3 regions of the Streptosporangium album genome follow, and region 1 is predicted to be linked to each of the others. Evidence: riboswitches for the same ligand, from Rfam matches in the RefSeq annotation. Region 1 holds a riboswitch; each other region holds the start of a gene.

Region 1 (5,761 bases):
GTTGATGTAGTTGTCGAGTCCGAGGAAGGTCTTGTCGCCGGCGAGTTCCCAGTCGTACAGGGACACCCAGAGGGTGTAGCCGAGCGGGAAGACACCGAAGATCGCAAATAGCAGGAAGTACGGCGAGACGAGGAAGTAGGGGGTCGCCCGGAGGTCGAACCTGGCGAATCCTCTGCCGCCCCGTCCCGGACTCCGGTGCCCGGCGGTCCGGCGAGGGCCGGGCCTCCGCGCCGGAGCGGGGGTGTCGACGTTCAGGGTCATCGGTCAGCCTTTCAGCGGAGGGCAGTCGACGGGCCCGGCGGGGGGACAGCCGCCGCCGGGCCCGTGCGGGACGGGATGGGGATCAGCCCGCTGCCTTGGTGCCGGCCTCGATGAACCTGGTCCAGGCCTCCCCGTAGGGGATGGAGCCCTTGTCCATGCCCTCGAGGACCTTCTCCGCCGCGGTCTTCACCTGGGCGTGCTTCTCACCCAGGAAGACGGGCAGCAGGTCCTTGACCGAGTCGCTGAAGATCTTGCCGGTGGGCGCGTCGCTGAAGAACCCGTTCTTCATGTCGGCCACCGCCGGGTCCTGCTGTCCGGACAGGGAGCTCGGGAAGGCGCCGGCCTCCTGGAAGGCCGCGACGTGGCCCTCCTTGCCGGTGAGGTAGTTCAGGACCTCGGCGGCCTCCTTCGGGTGCTTGCTCTGTGCGGGGACCGCCAGGTAGGAGCCGCCCCAGTTGCCGGCGCCGCCGGGGACCCCCGCCACATCCCACTTGCCCTTGCCCTCGTCACCGGCGTTGCCGGAGATGACGCCGAGCATCCAGGCCGGGCAGCCCATGACGGCGAAGCCGCCCTTCTTGATCGCCGCGTTCCACTCCGGGGTGAAGGAGGCGAGCTTGGCGGTCAGGCCCGCCTCGCTGTAGGACTTCACCGTGTCGAACGAGGTCTTGATGGCCGGGTTCTTGTCGATGACGAGCTGGTTGCCGGTGTCGAAGTAGGCGATGTTGCCGTTCTTCGGCGCCTCCTGCGACAGGACCACGTTGTAGAGGGTGTTGGGTCCGTCGAGGAACTTCGGGGCGCCCTTGCCGGGGTTGGCGGCCTGGAACTTCTTGCCGATCTCCATGAAGGAGGCCCAGTCCGGCCAGAGTTTGCTGACCTCGTCGCGTTCGCCCGGCAGGCCGGCCTTCTCGAGCAGGTCCTTGCGGTAGCACATGCCCATGCCGCCGATGTCGGTGCCGAGGGCGAAGAGCTTGCCGTCCTTGTTGATGCCGTTGTCCCATTTCGCGGCGGGGAAGTCGGTCTTGCGGCTGTCCAGCCCGTACTGGGCGAGGTCCGTGAAGAACTGCGGGCGGGCCTTCATGAGGCCCATCGCGCCCTCGTCGATGCCGACGATGTCCCCGGTGCCGCTGCCGGCCTGCAGCTTCTGCAGGAGCTGGGGCAGGTAGACGTCCTCGAACCGGTCGGTCAGGTTCTGGTATTTGACCTGGATGTTCGGGTGCGCCGCGTTCCACGTCTCCACGGCCTTCTTGTAGCCGAAGTTCGCGCCGCCGCCGAAGGTGTGCACGGTGATGGTCACCGGCTCGGCGGCGGGCGCGGAGGCGCCGCCGCCGGCCGCGGACTTGGCGGGCTCGTTCGAACCGCAGGAAGTGATCGCCAGGGCGGTGGCCGCCATCACCGCGACCGCGGCGAGCTTGCCATGCCGCTTGGTGTTCAACATTACGGACCCCTCTCAGGTGGTCGCCCGAATTGATGGGAGGTGACATCGCGCATCGGTCCCCGACAAACACGATGCGCGATGGGTTAGGTTCCTCAACGTTTTTTGGGAGCGCTCCCACGAAGAGTGGACGATAGGCAACCAAGGCGTCAATATGCCGAAACTCAACCGTTACATCTGGCCTGTTCGTGGGGGATTAATGACTTGATACCTCGCAAACCTCTCAGAGAGGCGCCTGGGAGCGCTCCCATCACATAGTGACGTACCGTGACATTCCGTACGGCAGAGCCGTCGTCGGGGAAAGCGGGCATCCGGGGGCTGCGGGCGGCGGGCCCCCGGAAGGCGGCGGGCCGGACGCCGGAAAGGGGCCCGGCTCAGATGAGCCGGGCCCCTTTCGGTGCCGGTGGGCCGGCCCGTCCGGAGACGGGTGGCCGTGGTGTGCGGTGCCGGTGGGTCAGCCGCTGTAGACCGGGTAGCCGTAGCCGACGACCTGGGACTTGGGCCGGACGCGCGCCTCGACCTTGCCGTTGCCGGTGTTGCCCTCGATCGTGCTGATCGTGCCGTCGCCGTTGTCCTTCTTCACGAAGCCGACGTGGTCGATCCCGCTGATGTCCTTGCCGCCCTGCCAGTCGTAGAACACGACGGCGCCGGGCTTGGCGACGTCACCCCAGTGGCCGTTGTCCTTGAACCACTGAGCGTAGGCGACGGTGTAGGCGTCCCAGCCCATGGTGGGCCGGATGCCGGCCTGATCGCCGACCCAGGAGACGAACATCGCGCACCAGGGGGCGTTGGCGTAGTCGGCCACGTTGCCGCCGTCGCGGGCGAGGGTCTCCCTGGCTCGCGGGGAGGACATGTACCAGGACTGGAACTTCGTCCCGCCGCCCTGGGCGTTCTCCGAGATGCCGATCTGGCGGGCGGCGATGTCCAGGACCTGCGAGGCGGTGACCTTGGGCAGGCGCTCGGCCTGGAGCTCGAGAGGGGTCTTGGCGACGTTGGCGGTCTTGACGACCTCCGTCGAGGGAGCACTGAGCGGGCTGTGCCCGGCGGTCTCCGCGAGGGCCGCGGGAGCCGCGAGGGTGCCGCCACCGACGAGGATGGACGCGCCGAGAAGAATGTGGGCCAGGTTACGTGACCTGGGAGTAACGCGGTTCGTGGCCATGAGGGGGAGAACTCCTTGCTTCGCTTCTCATGCCGCCTACCGGGTTAGCTGACGGGTTCGGGCTGGGAAGTGCCCTACGGCGCGAAGGCGTCGATTCACCCCAAGAAAAGTGGTTCCCCGGTTCCGCGAGATCCGCGGATTCGGCGGCCGTGCTCATGGGGCGGAGTCATCCGCTCCGATGAAGCACGGACGGGCAATGTGATGGTGGCCGCGTAGGTCTTGGTTGACCGAGGCATTCACCAGGAATGACTCGAAACTACGTGAAAGGGACGAACAATTACAAGTAGGGCACATTGCCCTGACTTGGGAATACGCCGAAATCGAGGGGGAAGCTTTGGGGTCCCGTCAGGATCGACGACTCCGGGCCAGGCGCCCGCTCGGAGCTGGAAACGCCTATGGGGAAGGCGTTCCCGGGCGGCGGCGCCACGGCGGGGCCGCCCTGTCGTAATCTCTCCCCCGGCAGTTTCGCCATCAACGTAGATCTTTTAGATAAGGGCCTCTTCACCTGCGAAAACGCCCGTCGCGCTCATGGTTTGACCTCGGCCCAGGCATGGATCAGCGGCAGCAGCACCCTGTCGACCGTGTCCTCGACGAAAGCCTCGTCCAGTGGCCTGCCGCTGATGAGCAGCCGGTGCCAGACCAGGGCCTCGGTGACCGTCCTGATCTCGCCGGGATCCGCCTTCCCCCGCAGCTCGCCCCGCTCGCGGGCGCGGGCGAGCAGCGGGGTGGTGCCGGTGATGTCGGGGCGCGGCACGTTCTCGCGCAGGGCGGCCGCCAGTTCGGGGGTGGTGAGCATGGCCGGGAGCAGTCCGAAGACCAGACCGTGCTTCTGCTCCATGGTCCGGCAGAATCCGCCCACCGCCGCCACGAGGTCACCGCGCATCGTCCCGGTGTCGGGCGGCGGTGTGACGTCGATCTCCAGATGGTTGCAGACCAGGTCCACCACCAGGGCCTCCTTGCCCGGCCAGCGGCGGTAGATCGTGGCCTTGCTCGCGCTGGCGCGCTTGGCGATCTGGTCGACGGACATGCGGTCGAACCCGACCTCGGAGAGCAGCTCCATGGTCGCGTCGAGAATCGCCCGCTCTCGCCTGGGGTCGAGACGCAAGGTGCCTCCGGTGGGCTACGAGTGCTGTGTGATCGCCTCGAATCGTACGCCTGTGAACTCCTCCGACCTCTCCCACAGCCGCCGGGCCACGCTCTCGTCCAGCGCCCTGGGGGAGGGGGTCAGTGCCTTCAGGCCGGGACCGATGAACTGACCTCCGGTCACGCGGGGAGAGGTGGCGGCGTAGAGGGAGGGGGCCGCGCCCTTGTGCGGAGGCTTGAGCACCAGCCGGATGAGGGCGTTGAGCGGTCCGGTGAGCACGCCCAGCTTCATGATGCCGGTGGCGGTGGCGCCGGGATGGGTGGCCACACTGAGCAGCCGTCCCTCCGCCCGGCGCTGCAGTTCCAGCGTGAACAGCAGGTTGGCGAGCTTCGATCTGCCGTAGGCCGAGAACCGCCCGTAGCCACGGTCGAGGCCCAGGTCGTCGAAGTCGATCTTTCCCAGGCTGTGGGCGTCACTGGAGACCGTGACGACCCGGGCGCCCGGCCTGGCCAGGAGTTGCGGCAGCAGTAGCCCGGTCAGGGCGAAGTGCCCCAGGTGGTTGGTGCCGAACTGCATCTCGAAGCCGTCGGCGGTGGTCCGCCGGGGGATCATGCCGACTCCCGCATTGTTGATCAATATGTCGACGGGCCCGTCGACGGCGGCGGCGAACGCCCGCACCGAGCTCAGGTCGGCCAGGTCGAGCCGTCGCAGCTCGATCCGCGCGCCCGGGACCTCCGACCGGATCGCGTCCCGGGCGGCCTCTCCCTTGACGAGGTCCCGTACGGCCATCACGACCCGGGCGCCGTGCCCGGCCAGCTGCAGGGCGGTGGGAATCCCGATGCCGCCGCCGGCGCCGGTGACCACCGCGGTGGAACCGGTCAGGTCGGGGATGTCGTTCGGAGTCCACATGACGTGCTCCTCTGAGACGTGAGATTAGATGTACGAAACCGTTCCGTACACTACGGTAGGCCGTCCCGCACCGGACGCGCAAGCGGGTGTACGCGCGTGTTCACCCGTAGTTCCCGGGCGCGTAAGCCGTCCCGGTTACGGTGAGGCGGTCGTGAACGGGTCATCGCCCGGCGTGGAGGACGGTCGAGACCACGCGCGGGAGCAGAGTTCGGCCGTCGCCTGGGTGGAGTCACCGCTGCAGATGCTCTGCGCCGTGGAGGCCTGCCACGCCGGGCTGCTCGGCGCCCACGCCCGGGTGGTGCCCCGTGCGGGGCTGCGCCCGCTCGCCGTCACCGGCCGGGAGATCTCCCGGCTGGACCTTCCTCCGGGGCTGGAGATGGCACCGCCCGAACCCGAGATGCCCAGGCCCCGGCGGGGCGCGGCCTGGGCGGCCGGCGACGCCTTCTCCGGAAAGGTCCAGGCGGGCTGGCTCACCGCCCTGCCCGGCCGGATCGTGATCGTCGACGACGGCCTGGCCACCATCAGGCTCCTGGAACTGCTCACCGGCCGGATCTGGACCCCGCTGCTACGGGCCCGTGCCACCGCCGGCCCCCTGCGGGCCGCCCTCGGAACGGCCGCCGGCCTGCGGCTGCGCGCCGCCGCCCGATCCGGCAGGCTGTCGGTCTTCACCGCCCTGCCCGTCCCCGACGAGCTGGCGCGGGCCGTACGGGACAGGGGAGCGGAGCTGATCACCCACGACTTCGCCTGGCTGCGGTCACAGCCCCTGCGCAGGCCCCGTCCCGAGGAGCGCACCGTCGTGCTGGGCACCTCGCTGGTCCGCAACGGCCTGATCCACCGCGACCCCTACCTCACCTGGCTGGCCGGGCTCGGCTCCTCCGAGCCGGTGGCCTACTTCCCGCACCGCCGGGAGGACCCT
Region 2 (5,761 bases), on a different contig from region 1:
GGTGTCCCTGTCACAGGCGGCGAGGAACCCCTGACCCGTCCACCGGATCCCGCTGATTTCCGCCCGGTCCCGGGGGCTAACTGTCGCTCTGGGCGCCGACACGCCAAAATTGGTCCGTGGTCAGGATCGGATCGGTAGGGATGAGCGATTGCGAGCGTGGGCAACTTCCGCCAGTGCTGGGCCGGCTGTTCCCCGACGGCGGTGAGGGACGCACGCTTGCGACCGCGTTGCCGCCCGGAGACGTGGTGTGGCCCGATCCCGGTTACGCGGGGTCTGTGGCCGGCCACCGTCCGGCGTTCTGGCTGAGTGACGAGGCGGTCGCCGGCGAGCTCTGGACCGAGTTACGGGGGGAGCACGGGCGTTCGGGCCTGTGGCCGGTGCTGCTGGAGGACTCCGTCCAGCCGTGGTCGGCGGGCCAGATCGCCCCGGACGCGGTTGCCGAGATCGACAACTACCACCCCGCCGCTTTCATGGCCGAGGTGTGGTCGGACTGGACCGAGAAGGCCCATGTCGACCAGCTGGAGCTGCTTGACCCGTTCGGACCGCGGTGTCCCGGCCCGGCCCCGTCCGGCGAGCTCGCCGCCGATCCCGGCGTGGTCGCCGACTGGTACGCCGGGATGGTCGCCGAGCGCAGGACCCCGCTCGGGCTGGTCGCGGCGGAGCGGGGGGCCGACGCGCTGGCCGTCATGGGGTGGCAGGGCGCGCTGAACCACAACGAGTGGATGGTCCCGCTCGCGGCCGTGGTGCGGAGCTGGGAGGACAGGTTCGGCGTGCGAGTGGTCGGCATGGGCTTCAACACCCTTGACCTGAGCGTCGCCGCGCCCCCGGTCACCCCGGAACACGCCCTGCACGTCGCCGCCGAGCACTGGACGTTCTGCCCCGACAGCGTCATCTACAGCGCGGGGACGCTGGTCGACTACGCGGAGCAGATCAGAGGCAGGAACGCCTGGTCGTTCTGGTGGGACTGATCAGCTGAGCAGGAAGTCTCGGAGCAGCGGGAGATACTCGGGCTGCTCGGTGGTGATGGAGTGGCCCGCGCCTGCGACAGCGACGAGCGTGGAGCCCGGCAGGGTACGCCGGTAGTCCTCGGCCACCTCCGGCTTCAGGTAGTCGCACTCGCCCCGCAGGATCAGCGCCGGGACCTTGGCCGAGCGGAGCGCGGGGCGGGGGTCGGCCTCGTCGTCGGGCACCAGCGCGTGGGCGGGGTAGGCGCCTTCCCGGAGCGCTCCCGGAGAGACGAAGACCGCCTTGGCCACGTGCCGGGGGTGGGCGGCCAGGTAGCGCGCGGTGAGTGAGCCGCCCCAGGAACGGCCGACGAGGATGAGCTTGTCGGCTCGCAGGACGCGCCGGATGGCTTCGAGGTCGGCCGCGTCCCGGAGTGTCTGGCCGTGCAAGACGGCTACGAGGGCGACGGCCAGCGTCACGGCGACCGCTCCGAGTGCCGCCGGCCCGGCCGTGCTGTACATCGCCAGCGCGTAGAGGGCCGCGAACAGCACCGCGCAGCCGAAGGCGATCAGCACCCGTACACGCTACAGCGGCTGGGGGTCGCCGGTCATGACCGAGGCTTTACCCGCGGCGGTCCTGACGCTTCTGGATCTTCCAGAGGGTGTGCTCCGACCGGTTGATGTGCCATTTCCCTGCTCGATGGGCCTGTGTGGAGGTAAAAAGAAGCGTTGACAGAAGGATCGGCGTACCGGTCGCCGTGCCCCTCGCATTGATCGTGCGAATATTCGTCGAATCATCCCTCCTTTGGCTGTCATCGGGAAGAATGCCCAGCTCATAGGCATGATCAACGGAAACTGCCGAACGGTTTTCCCGGTGGTTCCGGCCGGTTCGACGCACCGTCCGGAAGGTCAAGCGGTGGCTAATAGGGCTTTCTTGGCCGATAAAGGTAGATCTTCTGGGTCTATCATGGGTTTTGTTTTGCTTTGTCCTCGAATGGGCGCTAGTGTCCTATTTGTGTTCGGTTGGCGACCTGCCCTTCAGCGGAAGGAGCGGCCGGCCGGCGTCGAATCCCGGAAGCCGTCAGGGCCATGGGAACCGGGGACCCACTTCATGGGGTGAATCCGCCGCGATCATGCGGCGGTAGGGCAACTCCACCGCCCGAATCCGTCAGCTAACCCGGTAGACGAGATGGAGAGGACATCACTCATGGGACGTTGCGCTCCCTTCCCGCTGGTATCTGCCTCATCCGTACCGGCCTCCTAAGACTTCATTGCCGCGTTCGAACGCGGCGCCCCCCGACGCGCCTCGCGTAGTGCCCGGGACCGCCGGCACTTCCTCTCTCTCTGTGAGCGCGTATCCGCCCGTGCCTCTCCTGTGTGGCACCCGCGTCTCCCCGTTCCCTCGCGAAGGAGTCTTCCTCCCATGCGCTTCTCCCTTGGCATACGCAAGAACCGATATGTCGTCGCCGCTCTCCTCGGCGCGAGCGTTCTCACCTCCGCGAGCGTCGTCTCGGTGCTCCCCTCCGCGCTTCCCGCCACGGCCGACACCACCTCCGTGCTCCCCATCGCGGTCAAGGGTGCCTCCCTGGCGGCCCCGGCCATGGTCAAGACCACCTCCGCGAAGCCCGGCTCCGAGTCCGGCTCCGAGGTCGTCCTGCTGAACGGCTCGACCAAGGCCTCGTACTTCTGGGACGACTCCTCAGGCCGCGCCGGCGACACCGGCCTGCCCGCGAGCGGCAAGCCGATGCAGAAGGGCATGATCGCCAGCCCGAGCTGGCCGCTGATGACCGAGGGCTATGTCGTCTACCAGGGCAAGAAGGTCAAGTTCTTCGTCGGCGACCGCGGTCCCGGAGTGCCCTCCAGCAGCGGTGTCATGATCGACCTTGACGCCAAGACCTTCGCCGATCTGACCGGCGGCACGTTCAACCCCGACACGCTCGGTGTGGACGGCAACGGCGGCGCGGGCCACATCAAGGTCGACTACGTGATCACCAAGTGGGGCACCGGCCCGGGTAAGAAGAACCAGCCCGTGCCGTTCTCCGCCGGCGCGTGGGGCCGTGTCGACAACAACCCGGCCACCCCGCCCACGGTGGTCAACAAGTAATCGGCGGGAGGGCCGAGCCCTCCTGGTGCCTCTCCGGGCGGTTTCCGGTGAGCATCCGCCGGCTCGTATGCCGGATCAGAGGCAGGAGCGGACCCCGCGGAGGGGCCACGATCTGCCCCGCCCGCTCTGGCCCGAGTTCGCCGACGCGATCGACGAGCTCACCGCCGCCGGGTGGTGAGCTCCGGTACGGCCCGCGCCTCCCGGGGTGCGGGCCGTACCGGAGGATCAGACCTCGAGCCGCTCCTCGATGCCGCGCATGATGTGCCGTGCGAGCGCCAGGTTGGCCCGGGCGCGGTCGAGCGCCACGTAGAGAAAGAGTCCCTTGCCGCCCCGGCCGTTGACCGGGCGGATCACGTGGTACTGACCGCTGAGCGTGATGAGGATGTCCTCGATGCCGTCCTTGAGGCCAAGTGACTCCATCGTCCGCATCTTGGCCTTGACGACCTCGGTGTTGCCGGCCGCGGCGATCTGGAGGTCGAGGTCCTTGGAGCCACCGAGGGCACCCAGAGCCATGCCGCTGTTGTAGTCCACGACCACCGCGCCGAGGGCGCCGTCGATCCCCATCATCTCTTTGAGCGAGATGTCCATGTTGCCCATTTGCGTCTCCGATTCACTGAGATATCGATATGCGGGATGTGATGGCGGCCAGAGTCACCGCCGTCTTGCGACCCTCCAGTCGCAGGAGCCCGAGGTTGGTGCCCGGGCGGGCCAGCACTGTGAGGACGATCTTTGGGCCGGCGGCGTAGAAGGCCGCGTAACCGTTGGTTCCGGAGATCAAGGTCTCCTCGAAGGTGCCCTTGCCGGCCATGCTCATCAGCCGGCGGCTGAGGGCCAGGACCGCCGAGGAGAGCGCGCCGGTCTGCTCGACGTCCTCTTTCAGATCGCTGGCTATCGTCAGGCCGTCGACGCTGCAGGCGATGCTCCCGTTCACATCGGGTATGCGCTCACGCAGCAGCGCCATCTCCCGCTGTATCTCGTCACGCAGTTCCACTGGCATCCTCCTTCCGAGCAGCTTCAGCGTCCGGAGCCTCATCGGCATCGGACCAGGCTCACGTCAATGCCTCCAATGCGTCTCTGAGCCGGATGAGCAGGTTGACGTCGGCGGGATCCCCTGTCGCGTGCGGAAGCGGCGAAAGCGGCGCGGACGGTCCGGTGGCGCCCGTCGCGGTGTCCGGCGGTTCCCCGGGGCCTCCGGCGCCGTTCTTCACGCGCTTGGGCAGCGCGCCGGGTACGGTGCCGGATCCGGCCTGGGGAGTGTGCAGCAGCCCTGCCGCGGCGAGCTGCCGTACGGCGAGCAGCACCGAGTAGGCCGGGCGGCCGAGCTTGCGCGCCAGGTCCCCCGGGGTCGCCGCGGAGTCGGCGCCGACCAGCACCTCCCACTGGAGCGAGGTCAGCACCACCCGCTGGGCGGTGACGCGGCCCACCGGGACGACCGGGAGCGCGTCCAGCTCGTCGGACGGCCAGGCCTGGTTCAACTGCGCCCTCCTTCGCTTGCACTCCCGGAGCAGTCCGGTCACGTCGAAATACCACTGAGGCCCGAGCCAGTGCCGGTCTCCCCGCCGGAACCTGGGCCGGTGACCGGTCGCCTCGAACAGGAAGTACACGGCGTCGAGCACCGAGTTCAGTACGCAGAACTCCAGCTCGCCCCGGGTGAGGACGCCCTGGGCGACCAGGAGTTCACCGCCCCACCGGTCCTCGGTGGCGGCCTGCCTGGCCTGCCGTACGGCATGGGCGGAGATTCTGCGGCCGGAGGTCAGGAGATCCTCCAGCCGGGGGGCGGCCGGACTCTCGGCGTAGGTCACCCGGCCACCGGTGAGATAGAGCATCCCGGCCTTGCCCAGCCGGAGCGCACCGGTGGCGCGGTCGTCGGCCAGCCCGCTGAGTACGCTCTCCACGGTCGGCATGGCTCACGTCGTTATCAGGCGGCTGGACAGCGCCTGAAGACGGTGGCGGGCCAGGGCCAGATTCGAGCGCTCCAAATCGAGCCGGACGTAAATCACCAGTGGGCCGTCGAAAACCGTTTCCAGTGGCCTTAATAAATGATGTCCGCTATCCGTGGTTATGATCATGTCGCTGATCCGGACCGTTCCGCTGGGGGAGGTTGTGGCGAGTCCGTCCAGGGTTGCTCGCAGGGTCTCGCTCAACCCGGCGGCCGACTGCTCCACGCCGGTCCGACGGCTGCCGCCGACCCCTACGGCCGTCCCGCTGGTCTGGTCGATCAGGATCGCGTCCAGCGCTCCGGGGATGGCCATGACCTCGGTGAGGCAGTCTTCGATTCCAAGCACGGGGGCTCCCTCGCCAACGACTTCACGACGTCGCCCGGCCAGCGTAGGGATATCTCGAGGGAACCATGTGTCCCATTTGAAACTGATGTGCGCGGAGGTGAATGATTTAATAACCGCGTATAAGGATGTATATCCCGGAGGGGAAATCGCCCATCAGTCTTCGGTGATAAGTGCCTGCTCGTCCGGCTTGAAAACAAGAATGTTCTTCACATAAGACTCCACGGCGACAGGAAGGCCGACATCGTTTCCGGCCGCCTCGGACATGAACCAGCGGTGGTCGAGCACCTCGTGGAAGACCTGGGCCGGTTCCAGCTTGAGCCGCAGCTCCTGGGGCACGGCCTCCACCGTCGGATGGAAGACCTCCGCCAGCCACCGGTGGGCCACGATCGCCTCGTCCTCGTACCGCAGGCCGTACGACACCCTGAAGG
Region 3 (5,761 bases), on a different contig from region 1:
CAAGGTCGTCCCGCTGTCCTCCTACGGCCGTCGCGTGGTCGGAGCCGTCCGCCCCTGACCTGCGCGTCTGTGGAGGGCCTCCTGTTCCGGGAGGCCGAGGCTCCTCTGCAGACCCCCGCGGTTCCCCGTCAGACGCGCCAGACGGTGATGCAGAGCAGGGGCGCCACCAGTACGGCAAGGGGCCCGCTGAGCAGGATGCCGGCTGTCGAATAGGCGGCGGCAGGTGCCCAGTCCGACCGCTTGTCCCGCTGGTCGAGAAGGCGTTCCACCCGGTGGACGACCGCCTTGTCCGCCAGGGCCGGCGTCCCGCCTCCGCCGGGCCGGCCGCGGGGGTGGCCCATCCGCACCAGGGCGCGAGCCAGCGACAGCTCGCCGTGGGCGCGGCGGGCCTGGTCGTCTGCCGGCATCTCCAGCAACACCGGGACGACCTCGCGGGCCGTCCGAGCTGCGCTCAGCCAGGGAAACGCCTGGCTCAGCGCGATGAACGGCAGCAGGATGAGGTCATGGCGGCCTCGTGCGTGCGCTCGTGCCTGATCACGGCCTGCAGTTCTCGCGGGCTCAGTAGGTCCAGCGTCCCCTGGCTCAGCACGATGCGGGCATGTCGTCCTGGGACGCAGTACGCCACGGGCTCTTCACTCGGCAGGACGTAGGCGTCGTGGAGGAAGGAGTGATCTGCCAGACCAGCGTGTGCATGCCGTGCGGGAAGAGCACGGCCAGCGGCGCGGCTGCGGCCACCAGGCCCACTCCGACCGCTCCCAGCCCGCCGGACAGGCCGATGGCCTGCCAGAGGACGAGCGCGGCACGGGGACACCGATGAGTCCACGGTGCGGCGGCCAAGTGTTCGGCCACCCGTCCGCCGAGCACGACGGGCGTCAGCGAGATCCCCGCGGAGATCAACCAGAGGATCACGGAGCAACTCCGTCTCGCCCCTCGAGCGCGTCCCGAAGGGCCGCGGCCACCTCGGGCGACACCGTGCCGACGAAACGGTTCACCGCCGCTTCGAGATCGCCGGCTTCGTCGAGGGCGGCACGCATGGTCTCGGCGACGAATCTTCTGGTACGTCACCCTGCACAACCTCGCCCGGCGCCACCTGCCCGTCCCCGCCGGTGTGCGCCGCGCGATCGGGGCGGTCATCGGCTACCACGCGGTCGCCCTCACCATCTGGTCCCTTGGCGTCATCACCCTGATCGGCATCCGGTTCTGGTCGTACTGGACCACCTTGGTGTGACCATTCCCGTCCGTCATGCTCGATCTTCCGGGAAGCGATGAAGGCCGCAACGCTCGCCGGCCCGTCGCTTCCCTGCCCCCTGGCCGGTGCCGGAGGTTCGGCGGCGACTTCGCGGCGATCTAGACGTATAGGACGGCCGTTCCGCGGGCCGGAGAGAAAGAGATCAAACCTGATGTGACAAATGTTACAGGAGTGGCGTTTTTTGGATCATGATCCGTGGAATGTGACGAGGGTCATATCCGGATGAGGGAACCGCATATCACGCAATGATCACGAGGTGGGGAAGAGCTTTATCGATCTCCGTATTCATGGCATTGCTTTGCCGAAATATGGTGTTCGAGGTAGCTTCTGGCGTCGCGGTGACACGCCATGTCACCGCATTGCGCGCCTGCTCCCCGGAGCAGGCGTTCCGTTAGAAATCCAACCGGCCGTCGCTCCCCCGAGGGGTTGATCCCCGTCGCGGCGGCCTGCCGAATCCGTGCAGCCAGGAGGCGCGGAACCGGGGACCCATGGGCCCTCAGAGGAGGGCCAGGGGTGAATCGGCATATGTCATGCCGTAGGGCGACTTCCCTGCCCGAATCCGTCAGCTAACCCGGTAGGCATCAGTGGAAGTCCCAAGGAGAAATCCTGTCTACCACCCTGCGTAACCCCCGTCTGTCGCGCCTTGCCCGCCTTTCCCTGGGCGGTGCCGTACTCACTCTGACCGCTTCCTCGGGAGCGGTCGTGCTGGGATCCACGACGGCACAGGCGACGGCCGACACCGGGCCCACTCTCCAGGTCAGAAGCACCGACTCTCAGGTTGAGAGGACGGTTCAGGCCCCCGCCGCCGCGGCGCGGAGCAGCGCCAAGAAGGCGAAGGCCAAGAAGACCACGTTGAGCAGAGCCGCACTGCAGAAGGTGAAGGCCGGTAAGGCGGTCTCGGCGGCCAGGAAGCAGATCGGCGATCCGTACCGGTGGGGAGCCTCCGGTCCCGGCGCGTTCGACTGCTCCGGGCTCGTCCAGTACGCGTGGCGCAAGGCCGGTGTGACCCTCCCCAGGATCACGACCAGCCAGTACCGCGCCGTCAGGAAGAAGGTCTCGTGGAGCCGTCTGCGCCCCGGTGACCTGATGTTCTTCTACGGCAAGGGCCACGTGGGCATGTACGTCGGCAAGGGCAAGATGGTGCACTCGCCGAGCAGCGGCAAGACGGTCCGGTCCGTGAGCCTGAAGGGGTACTACAAGTCCTCCTTCGCCGGAGCGGTCCGCCCCGGCGGCTGACCGAGGGAATCCGGCCCCGTCCGTCCTCCCGGGGACGGACGGGGCCGCTCCATGTCCGTCAAGTAGCATCGGCTCATATGTCCGTCCCGAGAGGGCGCCGCGCCGTGCTCACCGGGATGCTGGCGCTGATGAGCGCAGGCCTGGTCACCGGGGCGGAGCCGCCTTCGGGGGAGACGCGCGGCCCGTGGCCCGGCGCCGCCACCGTGGTCCGCGGTGAGGACTCCGTCGTGATCGGCCACCATGTCCCGCCCGCGCGCCTGCGCGACCTGGCCTCCAGAGCCGACCGCGCCCGCCGGGCCGTCGGGCGGATCTGGGGACCGGTCCGGGCCGTGATCCTCTTCCCCGCCACCGACGCGGAGGCGGCGGCGCTCGCGGGCGCCGGAAGCACCCGTGGCCTGGCCGCGATGGCCACCTCCGACCGGGTGATCGTCCTGCCGTCGGGCTACGCGAGGCTCAACGAGACGGGGCGGGACGTGGTGATCGCTCACGAGCTCACGCACCTGGCCACCGGGGCGACCCGGGGCGGCCGGGTGCCGATGTGGCTGTCGGAGGGGTTCGCCGACTACGTGGGATACCGCGACTCCGGGATCGGGGTCCGCGAGGCCGCCGCCGAACTCGCCCAGGAGGTGCGCGCGGGCCTGCTGCCCACCCGGCTGCCCGTGGCCGCCGACTTCGCCCCCGGCGCCCCGAGGCTGGCACAGGCCTACGAGGAGGCGTGGCTCGCCTGCCGCTACATCGCGGAGCGCTTCGGTGAGAAGGCACTGGTGAGGCTCTACGGTAGCGATGTCGGCAGCGCGCTGGGCCTGTCGCAGGCGGAGCTCACCGCCGCGTGGCGTGATCACCTCCGGAGGGAACTGGAATGACGCGAACCATGACGGAGGCGCGCCCGGATATCCGGGCGGCGGGGTGGGCGCTGGCCGCCCTCGGCGTGGTCACGCTGGCGGTCGTGGCGTTCACCACGCCCTGGCGGGTCCTGCCCGCCACAGCCCCGCCTCTCGTCCCGGACCCGGCCCGTGACTTCACCCCCGGCCAGGTCGCCCGCGCCGACACCTTCGACGCCGCGGTCAGCGCGCCCGCCTACCTCTCGCTCGGCCTGACCCTGGTGGTGGCCGGGATCCTGGTGGGCACCCCGCTGGGCGCGTGGCTCGTCGGCCGGCTGAGGGGCCCGTGGTGGCTGAGGGCGTTGCTGGGCGTCCTCGTCATCTCGGTGGCGGTGGCGGTCCTGCGCTGGCCCCTGGGAATGTGGTCGGAGACCCAGCTGCGCGCGTTCGGCCTGTCCACCCAGGACTGGCTGTCCTGGACCGCCGACCGGATCAAGAACATCGGCATCGGGACCGCGCTGACCGCGATCATGGTGCTCGCGGTGGTCGCGCTGGCACGCCGCTACCGGCGCTGGTGGATCCCCGCGGCGATCGGCGCGTTCACGCTGACCGTGGTCGTCTCCTTCGCCTACCCGGTGGTGGTCGAACCGATCTTCAACGACTTCACGCCGATGCCCGCCGGGCAGCTCCGCGACGACCTGCTCACCATGGCCGCCCGCGACGGGGTGCCCGTCGAGGATGTCCTGGTGGCCGACGCCTCCCGGCGGACCACCGCGCTCAACGCCTACGTCTCCGGGTTCGGCGCGACCCGCAGGATCGTGGTCTACGACACGCTGCTCCGGGCGCCCAGGGACGAGGTCGAGCTGGTGGTCGCGCACGAGCTGGGCCACGCCAAGGCCGGTGACGTGCTGTACGGCACGCTCGTCGGCGGCCTGGGCGCGGCCTGCGGGGCGTGCCTGCTCTACCTGCTGACGTCCTGGAGGCCGCTACGGCGGCGCACCGGCTCCGACTCGGCGGCCGATCCGAAGGCGGTGGGACTGCTCATGGGACTGCTCAGCCTGGTCACGTTCTTGTCCGGCCCCGCGCAGAACCTGGTGAGCAGGCAGATCGAGGCCCGCGCCGACGTGCACGCGCTGGACCTGACCAGGGCCCCGGCCGTGTTCGTCTCCATGCAGAAGCGGCTGTCGGTGACCAACATCTCGGACCTGACGCCGGACGCCCTCGAATACGTCCTCTACGGCTCGCATCCCACGGCGCCCGAGCGCATCGCCATGGCGCGTTCGTGGGCTCGGCTGAACGGCATCCGGGAGCCGTGAGCCGGGCGCTGATCGTCACCAACGACTTCCCGCCCCGGGCCGGCGGCATCCAGTCGTTCGTGCACGGTCTCGCCGCCTGCCGCCCGCCGGGCTCGGTGGTCGTCTACGCCCCGCGGTGGACTGGCTGCGACGGCTTCGACGCCCGCCAGCCGTACCCCGTCGTGCGGCATCCCACCTCGCTGATGCTGCCCACGCGCGCGGTCGCCCGCCGGGCCGTGGAACTGGTCGCCGAGTTCGCGTGCGAGACGGTGGTGTTCGGGGCGGCGGCCCCGCTCGGCCTGCTCGCCCCCGCGATGCGCGCCGCCGGGGTACGGCACATCGTCATGATCACCCACGGCCACGAGGCGTCCTGGACGCAGATCCCGCTCGCCCGCCCCCTGCTGGCCAGGATCGGCGGCCACGCCGACGTGGTCACCTACCTGGGGGAGTACACCCGGCAGAGGCTGGCCCGCGTCATCCCCGCGGGCAAGCTGGTACGGCTCGCGCCGGGCGTCGACACCGGCGTGTTCCGTCCGGACGCCGACGGCAAGGAGGTACGCGCGGCGCTGGGGCTGGGGGACCGGCCGGTCGTGGTCTGCCTGTCCCGGCTGGTCCCGCGCAAAGGACAGGACGTCCTGCTGCGGGCCTGGCCCCGCGTGCTGCGCGCGGTGCCGGAGGCCGTGCTGCTGATCGTCGGCGGCGGGCCGTACCGCAGGACCCTGGAGCGGCTGGCCCGGCCGGTGGCGGACTCGGTGAGGATCATCGGACCGGTGCCGCCGGCGGCGCTGCCGGCCCACCTCGCCGCCGGCGACGTGTTCGCCATGCCCTGCCGTACCAGGTTCGGCGGCATCGACGTGGAAGGGCTCGGCATCGTCTATCTGGAGGCCTCCGCCAGCGGGCTGCCCGTGGTGGCGGGCGCGTCGGGCGGGGCTCCCGACGCGGTGCTGCAGGGGGAGACCGGCCTGGTCGTGGACGGGACCTCCCCGGCCGAGGTGGCCGGGGCCCTCGTCGGACTCCTGCGGGCCCCGGAGCGGGCCCGGGCGATGGGGGAGCGCGGGCGCGAGTGGGTCACCCGGGAGTGGGGCTGGGATCTCGTCGCGGCCCGGTTCGCCCGGCTGCTCGGCCCCGCGCCCTGAGGCGCCTCCCGCCCGCGGCGGGCC

Evidence for each region. Region 1 has a riboswitch for cyclic di-AMP ahead of FHR32_RS39225 (CHAP domain-containing protein). Riboswitches for the same ligand answer to the same signal wherever they lie in the genome.
Region 2: linked by a shared signal. The riboswitch ahead of FHR32_RS46575 (hypothetical protein) and the one ahead of FHR32_RS39225 (CHAP domain-containing protein) in region 1 are both predicted to bind cyclic di-AMP.
Region 3: linked by a shared signal. The riboswitch ahead of FHR32_RS27425 (C40 family peptidase) and the one ahead of FHR32_RS39225 (CHAP domain-containing protein) in region 1 are both predicted to bind cyclic di-AMP.

The regions. Positions count from the first base shown of each region.
Region 1 covers NZ_JACHJU010000006.1:90,755-96,515, forward strand. The annotation lists gene FHR32_RS39215 (carbohydrate ABC transporter permease) at 1-261, opposite strand, end outside; gene FHR32_RS39220 (ABC transporter substrate-binding protein) at 344-1,696, opposite strand; gene FHR32_RS39225 (CHAP domain-containing protein) at 2,148-2,852, opposite strand; cyclic di-AMP (ydaO/yuaA leader) riboswitch at 2,872-3,008, opposite strand; gene FHR32_RS39230 (TetR/AcrR family transcriptional regulator) at 3,379-3,957, opposite strand; gene FHR32_RS39235 (oxidoreductase) at 3,973-4,845, opposite strand; gene FHR32_RS39240 (hypothetical protein) at 4,997-5,761, shown strand, end outside.
Region 2 covers NZ_JACHJU010000001.1:1,087,121-1,092,881, reverse strand. The annotation lists gene FHR32_RS05160 (DUF4142 domain-containing protein) at 1-34, shown strand, start outside; gene FHR32_RS05155 (DUF4253 domain-containing protein) at 174-968, shown strand; gene FHR32_RS05150 (alpha/beta fold hydrolase) at 969-1,520, opposite strand; cyclic di-AMP (ydaO/yuaA leader) riboswitch at 1,997-2,146, shown strand; gene FHR32_RS46575 (hypothetical protein) at 2,368-3,048, shown strand; gene FHR32_RS05140 (hypothetical protein) at 3,274-3,645, opposite strand; gene FHR32_RS05135 (roadblock/LC7 domain-containing protein) at 3,659-4,045, opposite strand; gene FHR32_RS05130 (DUF4388 domain-containing protein) at 4,098-4,952, opposite strand; gene FHR32_RS05125 (roadblock/LC7 domain-containing protein) at 4,956-5,333, opposite strand; gene FHR32_RS05120 (DUF4032 domain-containing protein) at 5,487-5,761, opposite strand, start outside.
Region 3 covers NZ_JACHJU010000002.1:786,972-792,732, forward strand. The annotation lists gene FHR32_RS27405 (C40 family peptidase) at 1-58, shown strand, start outside; gene FHR32_RS27410 (M48 family metalloprotease) at 129-419, opposite strand; gene FHR32_RS47370 (M48 family metalloprotease) at 473-625, opposite strand; gene FHR32_RS27420 (hypothetical protein) at 583-909, opposite strand; gene FHR32_RS46155 (hypothetical protein) at 906-1,034, opposite strand; cyclic di-AMP (ydaO/yuaA leader) riboswitch at 1,687-1,845, shown strand; gene FHR32_RS27425 (C40 family peptidase) at 1,952-2,485, shown strand; gene FHR32_RS27430 (hypothetical protein) at 2,563-3,348, shown strand; gene FHR32_RS27435 (M48 family metallopeptidase) at 3,345-4,622, shown strand; gene FHR32_RS27440 (glycosyltransferase family 4 protein) at 4,619-5,737, shown strand.